One region of the Desulfitobacterium metallireducens DSM 15288 genome, then DNA from elsewhere that is predicted to be linked to it. Evidence: predicted binding sites of a transcription regulator. Region 1 holds the regulator's gene; each other region holds the start of a gene.
The links. Region 1 encodes LexA, which represses DNA repair genes until DNA is damaged. Its sites were predicted from a motif close to CNAACANNTGTTNG; they were not measured.
Positions count from the first base shown of each region.

Region 1 (4,293 bases):
ACGTTATATTTTTGAGCTTGTAGAGATTGTCCTTGTTGCCTTTGCTTTATCCTGGCTCATCCGGACCTTTGTCATTGAAGCCCGCATTATTCCTACAGGCTCTATGCTACCCACAATCCAGCTTCAAGATCGCGTCATTGTTGACAAATTTTTCTTCAAGAATTTTGGCGAACTTCAGCCTGGGGATATTATTGTTTTTCATCCTCCCGCAAGCGCCCATTCTTCAGATGATTTTATCAAACGGTTGATCGCCATGCCTGGGGATAAAGTTGAGATTAAAAATCATGATACTTATGTTAATGGACAAAAACTTATTGAACCGTATCTTAATGAACACCCTAAGGAAGATTTCGGTCCGATCGTTGTTCCAGAAAATTCCTTGTTTGTCATGGGAGATAACCGTAATAATAGTGCTGATTCAAGAGAATGGGGCTTTTTACCTGCACAAAACGTTACAGGTAGGACTTTATTTCGTTACTGGCCGCTTAACCACTTTGGACCTTTAGCTCGTTAGTTGAGGACACGTAGTGTATAGTTCTGCATATATTGAAATTAGAATTTAATACTTCGGAAGAGGGGGGTACATAAGATGAGCAAAATGAAGTCGATAATGGTACTATTCGGAGGACAGTCTGGAGAACACGAGGTTTCTCTGGAGTCTGCCCAATCGGTCTTAAATGCGCTGGATCGTACCCGTTATGAGGTGCAAACTATTGGTATATCGAAGGGGGGAAAATGGTTCTGGGGAGTAGAACCAAAGGATTGGAAAACTTCTGATGTTGTTTCTAACGATAATCCCCAGGTTACATTAGTTCATGACCCTTCAGATCCACGTTTCGTTGCTCTTGACGGAAAAGAGCTTCCCAACCAAGGAAAATTCGATATAATCTTTCCGGTTCTTCATGGACCTTTTGGCGAGGATGGTACAATTCAAGGGCTATTTGAAATGTCTAATGTACCGTATGTTGGCTCAGGAGTGCTTGGTGCCTCTTTAGGAATGGATAAAGATCGGATGAAAGCTGTATTTGCTGAGGCAGGTTTGCCAATGGCTCGTACTTTTACGTTGTTGCGTACTCAGTATAATGATGATTCTGATCAAATTCTTAACCGTATCGAATTAGAAATCGGTTATCCCTGTTTTATTAAACCGGCGAATCTCGGATCGAGTGTCGGAATTTCAAAAGCATATAATCGAGAAGACTTAAGAAAATCGATTGAATTGGCTGCCTTATATGATCGAAAGCTTGTTATTGAAGAAAATATCAATGGACGTGAAATTGAGGTTAGCGTCTTAGGCAATGAATCTCCTCAAGCTTCTGTTCCTGGAGAAATCCTGCCAGCAAACGACTTTTATGATTATGAAGCTAAGTATCATGACACTAGTTCACGTTTGCTTATTCCAGCCCCGCTTGAGACTGAAACTATGAATAAACTTCAAAAAATGGCAGTTAAAGCATTCCAGGCTGTGGAAGCATCTGGCCTAAGTAGAGTCGACTTCTTCCTCACTTCAGATCAGAAGATTTACGTCAATGAAATCAATACAATGCCAGGTTTTACTCAGATTTCGATGTATCCCAAACTATGGGAGGCTTCAGGGATCCCTTATTTGGAACTTATCGACCGTTTAATTTCTTTGGGTTTAGAACGTTTTAAGGATCTTCGCAACCGTAGAATTTCACGTTAGCACTGTAATGAAAGTATAAAAAAGGAAGTGAGTTTATGAAGAAACTCACTTCCTTTTAATTTATTAATAATTTCGTGGTTTAATGAAGAAAACGAAAGACCCCAATGACTTTGCCTAAGATCGTTACATCTTGTGAATAAATAGGTTCCATTAACGAGTTTTCAGGTTGTAAACGAATCAATGTTTTCTCACGGTAAAAACGTTTGACCGTTGCTTCATCCCCAATCATTGCAACGACGATTTCTCCATTACTAGCTGTACTTTGTTGTCTGACCAAGATAAGATCCCCATTGAGGATTCCAGCATTAATCATGCTTTCCCCACGGACTTTTAATAAGAACACTTTATCATCATTGACGAAGTCCAACGGTAGGGGAAAGGTATCCTCAATATTTTCTTGTGCTAAAATAGGTTGGCCCGCCGTAACTCGTCCAACGATTGGAACGTGGACCACTTTCTTTTCAACGACATCATTCGCACTTTCCAAAACTTCTATAGCTCTTGGCTTGATGGGATCGCGACGGATATAACCTTTATCTTCTAAAGTTTGTAGATGCCCATGCACGGTAGAACTGGACATTAAACCAACTGCATCTCCTATTTCACGAACCGAGGGGGGATATCCTTTCACTCTAATTTCTTGCTTAATAAATTTGAGTATCGCGTTTTGACGTTGAGATAAATCAGGATACACAGTATTACCTCCCACAATTTCTTATGAACATTTTACCATTTGAGATAGCAAAGTGCAAACAAATGTTCGTAATAAAATTAAATTCTTCCCATATCATTTAAGTATAATGTGCTTAAGGTGGGATGATCTTGAGAAAAATTATAAACTCCGTTTCTCGCACTTTTGTTCTTGCCCTACAAATTCTCTTAATCTTAAGTATGGGATGGATATCCTGGAAATTACTTAATGAGACCCCAGCTATTTCACCTCATGCATTTCCATATTTAACAAGTATTGCTTCAGAAATTATACTCGATAGTCAAAATGAAGGCAAAAATCTTTCTAAAACAGGATGGGCAGATCTTTTAGCTGTACAATCAACACTTTCGAAACAAGATGCTTCTCCGATTGTTCAGCAATTGAAGCATGGAATTGCCTTCGGTAAAATCAATTGGAAATCTGCGGCTCTTTCTCAACAGTTGATCCATGATGTGAAGGCGAGAAGAACACTTTTGATTAAATATCCTTTATTTGAACCGCAGCGTTATGCCTTTCCGGTTCAGGGAAAACCTTGGTATGAAGATAGTTGGGGTGCAGATCGAGAGGGTGGAATACGTAAACATGAGGGAACAGATCTCTTTGCCAAGGAAGGAACCCCTCTATTTAGCGTGAGTTCTGGCAAAATCGAAAAATTGGGCTGGAATCGCCTGGGAGGAGAACGAGTGGGAATCCGAGGAGAAGACGGTAATTATTACTACTACGCTCATCTTAAACAAATTGAACCCTCATTGAAGATCGGTCAATCTATTCTAAAGGGCGATCCTATCGGAACGATGGGGCACACTGGAGATGCATTAACTACTCCAGATCACTTACACTTCGGAATTCAAATTCCGGATGGAACTTGGATTAACCCATACCCGTTCTTAGCTGTTTGGGAACATTATCCAACCTAATCCTATTGAATTCAATACTTGCCGAATAGCTAATAATTAATTATTATATAAGGGTTGATAAGGAAGGATCGAAAGGAACATTATGAAACGTAAAAAGATTATTCTCATGAGTTTAATATGGGTTATAGCTTTTATTATAAATACACTTTCTTTGACTTATCCTTCTCGATCGATCTCTGCAACTCAACCTACTGTATACCAATCTACTGTGAAACAATCGAATGAGGACAAAAGTCTTAATACCCCAAGTTATTATCTTATCAATGCCCAAAATCAGGATATACTCCTCGCACAAAATGAGACGCTACAGCGTGCCCCGGCCAGCACGGTAAAACTGCTGACCGGTCTAGTAGCTATGCAAACCCTTCATGAAGAAGATGTTGTAACGCTAGGAAACGAGGTAGTGATTGAAAATTCTACTTTGGGCTTGAAACCAGGCGATACCCTCCTTGTTAAAGATTTGTTAACTGCACTATATTTGCCAAGTTCGAACGATGCTGCAGTTGCCTTAGCTGTTGCAGCGAAAGGGTCACTTCCTGCCTTTGTTGAGGCAATGAATCAATATGCACTCCAATTGGGCTGCAATAGTTCACGTTTTCAGACTCCAAATGGATTACCCGCACTTGATCAATATTCTACGGCCCAAGACCTCTCTAAAATTGCGATCGATTTTATACACAATAAAACGTTGATGCAATATGTGGAGAAGGAAGAGGGAAAGGTAGAGTGGACAGGCTCTAACGGACTTAAAAAGAGTATTATTGTCAATAATACAAATGAATTTCTTGGCTTATATCCTGGAGTGCAAGGATTAAAAACAGGAACGACCACTGAGGCGGGTCAGTGCCTTGTCACATATATCACAAGGATGGACGGAGATTTAATCCTTGTTTTATTAGGAAGTGAAAATCGCTATAAAGATACCCAAAATCTCTTAGATCGAGGGATTTCAACTTTACGAACGCAAGCAGCATTACGGA
Region 1 covers NZ_CP007032.1:1,524,970-1,529,262, forward strand. The annotation lists gene lepB (signal peptidase I) at 1-514, shown strand, start outside; gene DESME_RS07325 (D-alanine--D-alanine ligase) at 590-1,684, shown strand; gene lexA (transcriptional repressor LexA) at 1,764-2,378, opposite strand; gene DESME_RS07335 (M23 family metallopeptidase) at 2,501-3,313, shown strand; gene DESME_RS07340 (D-alanyl-D-alanine carboxypeptidase family protein) at 3,396-4,293, shown strand, end outside.

Region 2 (4,293 bases), 350 kb from region 1:
ATGATTCATATAGCGCTTGGCGAATAATCTCCTGAGGATATCCTTTTTGCATCAATTTTTGTCCTATTTTTTGTTTAAGAAAAGGTTCTCGTGGAATATGCATATAGGTCTTCTTATATTGATATGAACTTTCCCACCGTCTACCTTCTTCAGACCACATTTTTTTTGCCAAATCAATACATTGGGTTAATTCTTGTTCAGGCTCATATATTTCTTCCAATACCTCATCAATAAGCTCTACAGCAATGCCACGCTTTATTAGTTCCTGCTTAACCCGTTTGAGAGAATAGCTCACTAATTTAGTTTGAGCGAAAGAAACCGCTAATGCTCTGTCATTTACATAACCCCATCCTTTGACTCTTACCATGGCCTCCGCTATTTCTGTTTCAGAATAGCCTTTCTTTTCAAGCCTAGTCTCAAGTTCATAGTAAGTTAAAGCTCGTCTACTCAGATAGGTTAGAGCAGAATCGAGTGCGCTTTTTAAATCGTTAACCTTATTCTTCATCACCAAGTCCAGGTTCTGGAGTATCATCAGTAGAAGGCACATTGGCGAGGTCGATATTTCCTCGAATTTGTTGTTCGATCTCTCTTTCAATCTCTGGATGTTGTTTTATATATTCCTTCGCATTTTCTCTACCTTGACCCAACCGTTCCCCATTATAGGAGTACCAAGCACCAGATTTGTTGATAATATCCATATCTGTACCGACGTCAATTATGCACCCTTCACGAGAAATTCCTTCGCCGTACATAATATCAAATTCTGCCGTTTTAAATGGAGGTGCCACTTTATTCTTAACAACCTTAACCTTTGTACGATTACCAATCATTTCTTGTCCCTGTTTCAGGGTTTCTGTCCGCCGCACATCCAGCCGAATCGTAGCATAGAACTTTAGTGCCCGACCGCCAGTCGTCGTTTCCGGATTACCAAACATAATTCCTACTTTTTCGCGAAGTTGATTAATAAAAATTACTGACGCATGGCTTTTGCTAATGACACCCGTTAATTTACGTAAAGCCTGTGACATTAAGCGAGCATGTAATCCCACGTGGGAGTCTCCCATCTCGCCTTCAATTTCAGCCCGAGGTACCAGTGCAGCCACGGAATCAATAACTACAACATCGACCGCTCCGCTCCGAACTAAGGCTTCACAAATTTCTAATCCCTGTTCTCCCGTATCAGGCTGGGAAATGAGTAAATTATCAATATCGACGCCAATCGACTTCGCATAGACAGGATCTAGGGCATGTTCAGCATCGATAAATGCCGCTGTCCCCCCCATTTTCTGTGACTCAGCAACAATATGCAAAGCTACTGTCGTTTTTCCTGAGGACTCTGGTCCATAAATTTCAATCATTCTTCCCCGGGGTATTCCTCCCACGCCCAAGGCTATATCCAAGGATAAGGCACCCGTCGGGATAACATCAACTACCATCTTCGCAGAAGCTTCTCCCAGTCTCATGATGGAACCCTTCCCAAACTGCTTTTCAATCTGGCTTAATGCCACATCTAAAGCCTTTAGCTTGTCCGTCCCTGCCATCAATTTTCCTCCCTTTAACTCAAAAATCAGTTTACAAACGTCAAAAACAAAACATTTGTTCGATTTAATTATACTTTATCCTTCAACCATGTCAATCACTTTTATGGGATAATACAATCTCTGACAAAATGCAATAGGAAACAACAATATATAAAAAAACTCCCAGAGTAGTCGTCAATATTTTACTACTCTGGGTATATTGGATTGTGATCTTTATGCAATTTCATGCTCATCCTCTTGTTCCACAGATTTTAACTTATTCCTTTTCTTCAATGCATTTCCAATAATAATAACACACATCGCAAACACACCTGGAATCAGATAATTAAGAATCGGTATTTCCGATAGGAAACTAAAATATGAGTCATTTAATATCATACCACCTGCGGTAAATCCTAACAGACCAGCACCCAGAGAAACCAACCAGGGCCATTTTTTCATAAACTTTGAAATAATATTACTACCAAAAATGACGATTGGAATGCTAATCATTAAACCAAATACTAAGAGTAATATATTTCCTTTAGCTGCACCTGCTACAGCAAGGACATTATCCAAACTCATTAAGAAGTCAGCAAAAATAATGGTTTGAATGGCTTCCTTAAGACTTCCTGCTGCTTTAACGTTTTCATCATCATGTTTATCCTTGAGAAGGTTAATAGCGATCCCCGATAATAATACTCCTCCCACAGCCTGGATGAATGGTAGTTTTAAGAGCATAATTGCAACCGTCGCGAGAAAAATTCTAAGAGCGACTGCGCCAAAGGTTCCCCAGAATATCCCTTTCTTTCGATCCCTGTCATTTAAACGGAGTGTCGCTAAAGCGATAACTACTGCATTGTCTCCGCTTAAAATTAAATCGATAGCAACAATACTTAGTACTCCTCCTAATAGTCCTGCCATTGACTTTTTCATCCCTTTTACAAAAATTTTCCCTGAACAAGTCTTAAATATAACTTCTAACTTATTATATTATCATTCTTCCGAGAGATTGTCGAACTGAGAAACGCCTATGTACTTATAGTTAATATTCTGTTTCTGGCTAAATATCTTAATTAAAAAACAGGATAGCGTTTTAATTTTTAACGCTATCCTGTTTCATGTTACAAATGTTTCTCTAGTGCAACATTTGGTTTACCGAGCTTTTGCGGGCTCAACATTAACCTTCCGTCCTTTAATGAAGTTTTGATGCATACAACTGAGGACTCGGTTCGCATACTCTTCAGGTACTTCAACGAAAGTAAATTTATCATAAATATTGATCATCCCAATGATATTTCCAGGTATGCCACTTTCATCTGCAATCCAGCGTACAATATCCTGCGGCCTAATTTGTTGAAGTCGCCCAATATTCATAAACATGCGAACCATACCTTGAGCTGCTCCCGTGTTTCCAAAGCTAAATTCTTCATCGTTATCGTCAGTCCGCTCTTCGGCTCCTTCAACAGCAAATTGTAGCGCAGCAGCGGCGACATCGATCGAGTCATATTCTTCAACTAGGGCACTAACAATCGGGCGATACGTTGCCAAATGGTCCTTTTGCAACAACTTAATGAGTTGTTCTTTTAGGTTATCTGCTTGTCGTTCACTCACATCTGCTAAGGAAGGAAGTTCTTTCCGAATAATACGCGTCTTAATCAGGCGTTCAATCAAGCGAAGTTGACGATATTCTTTTGAGGAGATCAACGTGATAGCTTGACCCTTCCGTCCTGCCCGCCCGGTCCGACCGATCCGATGAACATAAGATTCAGGATCCTGAGGAATATCGAAGTTAATAACGTGGGTTACGTTATCAATATCTAAACCACGGGCTGCAACATCTGTTGCCACGAGTAGTTCAATCTTACCATCCCGGAAGCGTTTCATAACACGATCCCGTTGTTGTTGGCTTAAATCCCCGTGCAGTGCATCTGCAAAATATCCCCGTGCTTCCAAACTCGCAACGAGTTCGTCAACCCCGCGTTTCGTCCGGCAAAAAATAATAGCTTGCCCAATATCTTCCATGTCGATAATTCGGCAAAGTGCATCAACCTTAATTTTATCCCGAGTCTCATAGAATACCTGTTCAATAAGAGGTACGGTCAATTCATCTCGGCTGACAGCAACAGATTTAGGGTCTTTCATATAATGTTGGGCTAACTTACGAATAGCGAGTGGCATTGTTGCCGAAAATAGCATTACTTGACGATCTTCTGGGGGAACTTCTTTTAAAATGTGCTCAATATCTTCCACGAAGCCCATATCTAGCATTTCATCTGCTTCATCAAGCACGACCATTTTAACATATTGCAGTTTCAAGGTTCCCCGCTTCAGATGATCAAGAATCCGTCCTGGTGTTCCCACAACGACTTGGCTTCCGAAGCGAAGGGCTCTTATTTGACGATCAATCGATTGTCCTCCGTAGATAGGCAAAATCTTAACATGGCGATACTTTCCAATTTTCGCAAGCTCTTCAGACACTTGCACTGCAAGTTCTCGCGTTGGGCTTAAAATAATGGCTTGAACGGCTTGGAACTTTGGGTTTACTTTTTCGATGATGGGAATACCAAAAGCTGCAGTTTTACCAGTTCCCGTCTGAGCCTGTCCAATTAAATCAACACCTTCAAGCGCTAAAGGGATTGCTTCTTTCTGAATTGGGGAGGGCTCCTCAAATCCCATTTCTGAAAGCGATTGTAGTACTTGTTTGCTTAAGGCAATTTCCCCAAAGGATTGTAAACGTTCTACCATATGACTATAATGTGCTCCTTTCAAC
Region 2 covers NZ_CP007032.1:1,176,625-1,180,917, reverse strand. The annotation lists gene DESME_RS05710 (regulatory protein RecX) at 1-532, opposite strand, end outside; gene recA (recombinase RecA) at 495-1,541, opposite strand; gene DESME_RS05700 (TerC family protein) at 1,755-2,444, opposite strand; gene DESME_RS05695 (DEAD/DEAH box helicase) at 2,676-4,268, opposite strand; gene DESME_RS05690 (competence/damage-inducible protein A) at 4,273-4,293, opposite strand, start outside.
Region 2: the regulator LexA is predicted to act here: its motif matches at 1,590-1,603, upstream of recA (recombinase RecA).

Region 3 (4,293 bases), 890 kb from region 1:
TTAATTTAGTATATCCATTTCTACAAAAAAAGAAAGAGTATACTATCACATGTATACTCTAATTAAACATGTACTTTATTCCATATATGACTTTTCCTGATTGATCTTGCTCTCACCCTTCTTCACCGCCTATACTATAAGGAGACTGAACTAGAAAGGAAATGACACTGATGCTCTATCGCAAATTTGGCAAATTAGATTTTGAAGCCTCTATACTAGGCTTTGGCTGTATGCGTCTTCCCATATTCGATGGGGATGCAGGCAAGATCAACGAAGATGAAGCAATTCGCATGATTCGTTATGCGATTGATCAAGGCATTAATTACATAGACACCGCCTATTTCTACCATAAAGGGCAAAGTGAATTTCTTGTAGGCAAAGCTCTTCAAGAGGGGTATCGTGAAAAAGTGAAGCTCGCCACAAAACTTCCGATTGGGCGCGCCGAAAGTTATGAAGATTTTGACCGTCTGCTTAACGAACAACTGAGTAAACTCTCTACCGACCATATCGATTTTTATCTTCTCCATGGGCTTGATCGCGAATCCTGGGATAAATCGCGCAAATTAGGTGTTTTGCGCTTTTTAGACCAAGCTTTAGCCGATGGTCGAATTCGTTATGCTGGTTTCTCCTTCCATGATGACTACTCCGTATTCCAAGAAATCGTTGATGCTTATTCTTGGACTTTCTGCCAAATTCAATATAACTACATGGACTCTGCCTATCAAGCAGGGACAGCTGGATTGAAGTATGCTGCTGCAAAAGGACTCGCCATCATTATCATGGAGCCCATTAAAGGCGGTAAACTTGCTAAAATCCCGCCTGATGTTATTCAAGAACTCTGGGATCGCTCTCCCATCAACCGCACACCTGCTGAATGGGCTTTGCGCTGGGTCTGGAATCACCCCGAAGTCACCATTGTTTTAAGTGGAATGAGCACTCTGGATCAGGTTCAAGAAAATCTCAACACCGCTTCACAATCTTTGCCCGGCTCCTTAATCTCTGAAGAATTAGCTCTTATTCAAAAGGTAAAAGAAAGATATCGTTCTCTCACAAAAGTCGACTGCACCGCTTGTGGCTATTGCCAGCCCTGCCCTTCGGGAGTAGATATTCCTAGTAATTTTACAGTATATAATGATGCTTATATCTATGATGATCTCGCTACTTCGCGTCGGTCATATCAACAGTTTTTTAAAGAAGAAGAACGTGCCTCTGCGTGTATCGAGTGTGGTAACTGTGAAGAAGCCTGCCCGCAGCATCTTAAAATTCGAGATTACTTGAAAGCGGTTCATCACACTTTAGGAGCCATATAACTCAATTTTTAATGAGTTACCCCTTCGTCCATTTATCTTTGTTAACAAATACTTATCCATTTCGCTTCCTAAAACTTTCCAGTATATCTATGCTCAAAAAGGACAAATTAGTATTACTGATTCGCGAATCAATGCCTCAGAATTCAAATGCTCTCTCACAATCGAAAAGTTTCAGAACAGTTTCGAACTTTACGAGAACATAAGGAGGTTACGATCATGGCGAAATACAATTTACCAGTGGACAAAAACACAATTGCAAGCGAACTCGGTGTTCAATTAGGTGGAGACAAAACCGCTCGTCAAAACGGCTCTGTTGGTGGCGAAATGGTTCGTCGAACCTTTGAAAGCTTTGGCAAACACTAATCTCTTCATATATTCGCGAATCAATGCCTCAGAATCAAATGTCTCTCACAATCGAAAAGGTCTCAGAACAGTTTCGAACTAACGAGAACATAAGGAGGTTACATTCATGGCGAAATACAATTTACCAGTGGACAAAAACACAATTGCAGGTGAACTCGGTGTTCAATTAGGCGGGGACAAGACTGCTCGCCAAAACGGATCCGTTGGTGGCGAAATGGTTCGTCGAACCTTTGAAAGCTTTGGCAAACGTTAAACTCCTCTCCTTAAATTAGGTTATCCATAAATTACAAGGCTACCCAAGACGTACAAATGTACTTCCTGGGTAGCCTTCTTCATTCTCTAATCATTTTTTATTTCGAACACACATTTAAATTAATTCAAGATTGATAAAGAACATATATTCGCATATAATATATTGTATAGAACGAACGAATTACAACTTCCAAACGGTGGTGAAGGAAATGGGTCAGAGAATCATTTTTCATATTGATGTAAATTCCGCTTATCTTTCCTGGGAGGCTGTGTATCGTTTACAGCATGGCAACCCTGTTGATTTACGCGAGATTCCCTCCGTTGTCGGTGGGGATCCGACCACACGGCATGGAATCGTCCTCACTAAATCCATTCCTGCTAAAAAATTTAAGATTCAAACAGGAGAAACGCTCTATTCTGCCCTTTCCAAATATCCAGAACTGGTGATCGCCAAGCCCAATTATCTGCTCTATCGTCAATGCAGTCAAGCCCTCGGTAATATTTTAAAAGAATACTCTCCCTTAATTCAGCAATTCTCTATTGACGAGTATTTTCTCGATTTCACTCAAATGAAAAACCTGTTTGGGGATCCTGTCAAAACGGCTTATCGTATCAAAAATAGAATCAAAGAGGAGTTAGGATTCACCGTAAATATTGGGATCTCAACCAACAAACTTCTGGCAAAAATGGCCTCCGAATTTGAAAAACCAGATAAAGTCCATACCCTCTTTCCGCAGGAGATTCCTACCAAGATGTGGCCCCTGCCTATTGAAGAACTTTTCATGGTGGGCAGGGCAACCACGCGCAAACTTCGCAGCCGAGGAATCCAAACGATCGGCGACCTTGCTCATTGTGATGTTCGTCTGTTGCTGCCCAGCCTAAAAAGCTTCGGTAGGCTCGTTTGGAATTATGCCAATGGAATTGAGAATTCACCCATTAAGCCCGGAGGTCGAATTAATATCAAAGGAATGGGAAATTCCACAACAATGTCTTTTGATGTTGACGACCGTCAAAAAGCCCATCTTGTGCTTCTTTCCCTCGTGGAAACGGTTTCAGCCCGTTTAAGACAAGATCATAGTCAGTCCTGCCTTATTGCCATTTCCTTTCGGACTAACGAATTTCTCTCTTACTCTCATCAGCGTAAATTGAGCCATACCACCGACTGTACGAATGAAATCTGGGAAATCGCCTGCCAACTTTTTGATGAACTATGGCAAGGTCAGCCCTTACGCCACATGGGAGTTCGGGTTTCTGACTTATGTCAAGATGATTTCGTTCAGCTATCGCTATTTGAAAAAGATTATACGAAACTTAGAAAACTTGACCAAGCCGTTGATTCCATTCGTTCTCGTTTCGGTTCCCAGTCAATCATCCGTTCTTCCTACCTCCATTCTGGACTTCACTCCATGACAGGAGGGGTTATCGAAGAGGAGGATTATCCGATGATGTCCAGCATTCTATGAAGAAAACTCGCTTCATTCTTCTTGATTAATGGAGGTGTTAGCCCATGAAAATTCTTATGCAGCCTGTTGAGATGGTTGCGCGTTTTTCCTCAGACGGTAATCTGCGACCCGTCAAATATCAAATTGCATCTGAAGGAGAACCTATGGTCATTCGGGTGGATCAAATTCTTTTTAAAACTGAAGAAAAGCTCGCCGGAAATCGCATGCTTCTCTTTCGCTGTCAAAGCGAGATTAATGGTTTTGCTAAGATCTTTGAATTAAAATACGAACTCAATACATGTAAATGGTTTTTATATAAAATGTAGTTTCTTTCTATATTATACAAGTGGATATAAATTCCGGTCTTCTTTATCTAAACGATTTTTCAGGGCGTCAATTATCGTCTTGGATTCAGCTACGAACTTTTGAGGATCAGCCTTAATCTTCGAAGCGAGCATATATGTACGTTTATACTCCATAAAATCAGCTGCCAAATACCCCATTTCCCGATTGAGTTGCTCAGCAATCTTTCGGATATTTTCAGTGGTTGAGCGACCTAGAGTTGGATAAATATATTCATCCTCTGATTTTAAATGGAGAACTAATGTTCCCGAAAGTTGGCTGATTTTTAAAGATAATTCAAAAGCCTGTCCAGTGACATCACCTGCGCCAATCCCTAGTTCGATTTCACTGACAAGTTGGCGAATTGTTGTATGTTGATTTTTTAATAAATCAGTATTCATAATAAATTCTCCCTTCTTTTTAAACAAGCATACCTTATTAAAAAAAGAAAAGCCGTGATTCATATCACGGTACTCATGTTATCTATCCGCGTTTTTATTCATCCTGAAGAAAGTCTCATATATCTAAAGCCTAGTTACAGGTACATTCTAATTAAAGGATTTGGACTCCATATGGAATAGATA
Region 3 covers NZ_CP007032.1:636,079-640,371, reverse strand. The annotation lists gene DESME_RS03080 (aldo/keto reductase) at 171-1,310, shown strand; gene DESME_RS03075 (alpha/beta-type small acid-soluble spore protein) at 1,527-1,673, shown strand; gene DESME_RS03070 (small, acid-soluble spore protein, alpha/beta type) at 1,780-1,926, shown strand; gene DESME_RS03065 (Y-family DNA polymerase) at 2,135-3,388, shown strand; gene DESME_RS03060 (hypothetical protein) at 3,433-3,693, shown strand; gene DESME_RS03055 (hemerythrin domain-containing protein) at 3,706-4,110, opposite strand.
Region 3: the regulator LexA is predicted to act here: its motif matches at 2,064-2,077, upstream of DESME_RS03065 (Y-family DNA polymerase).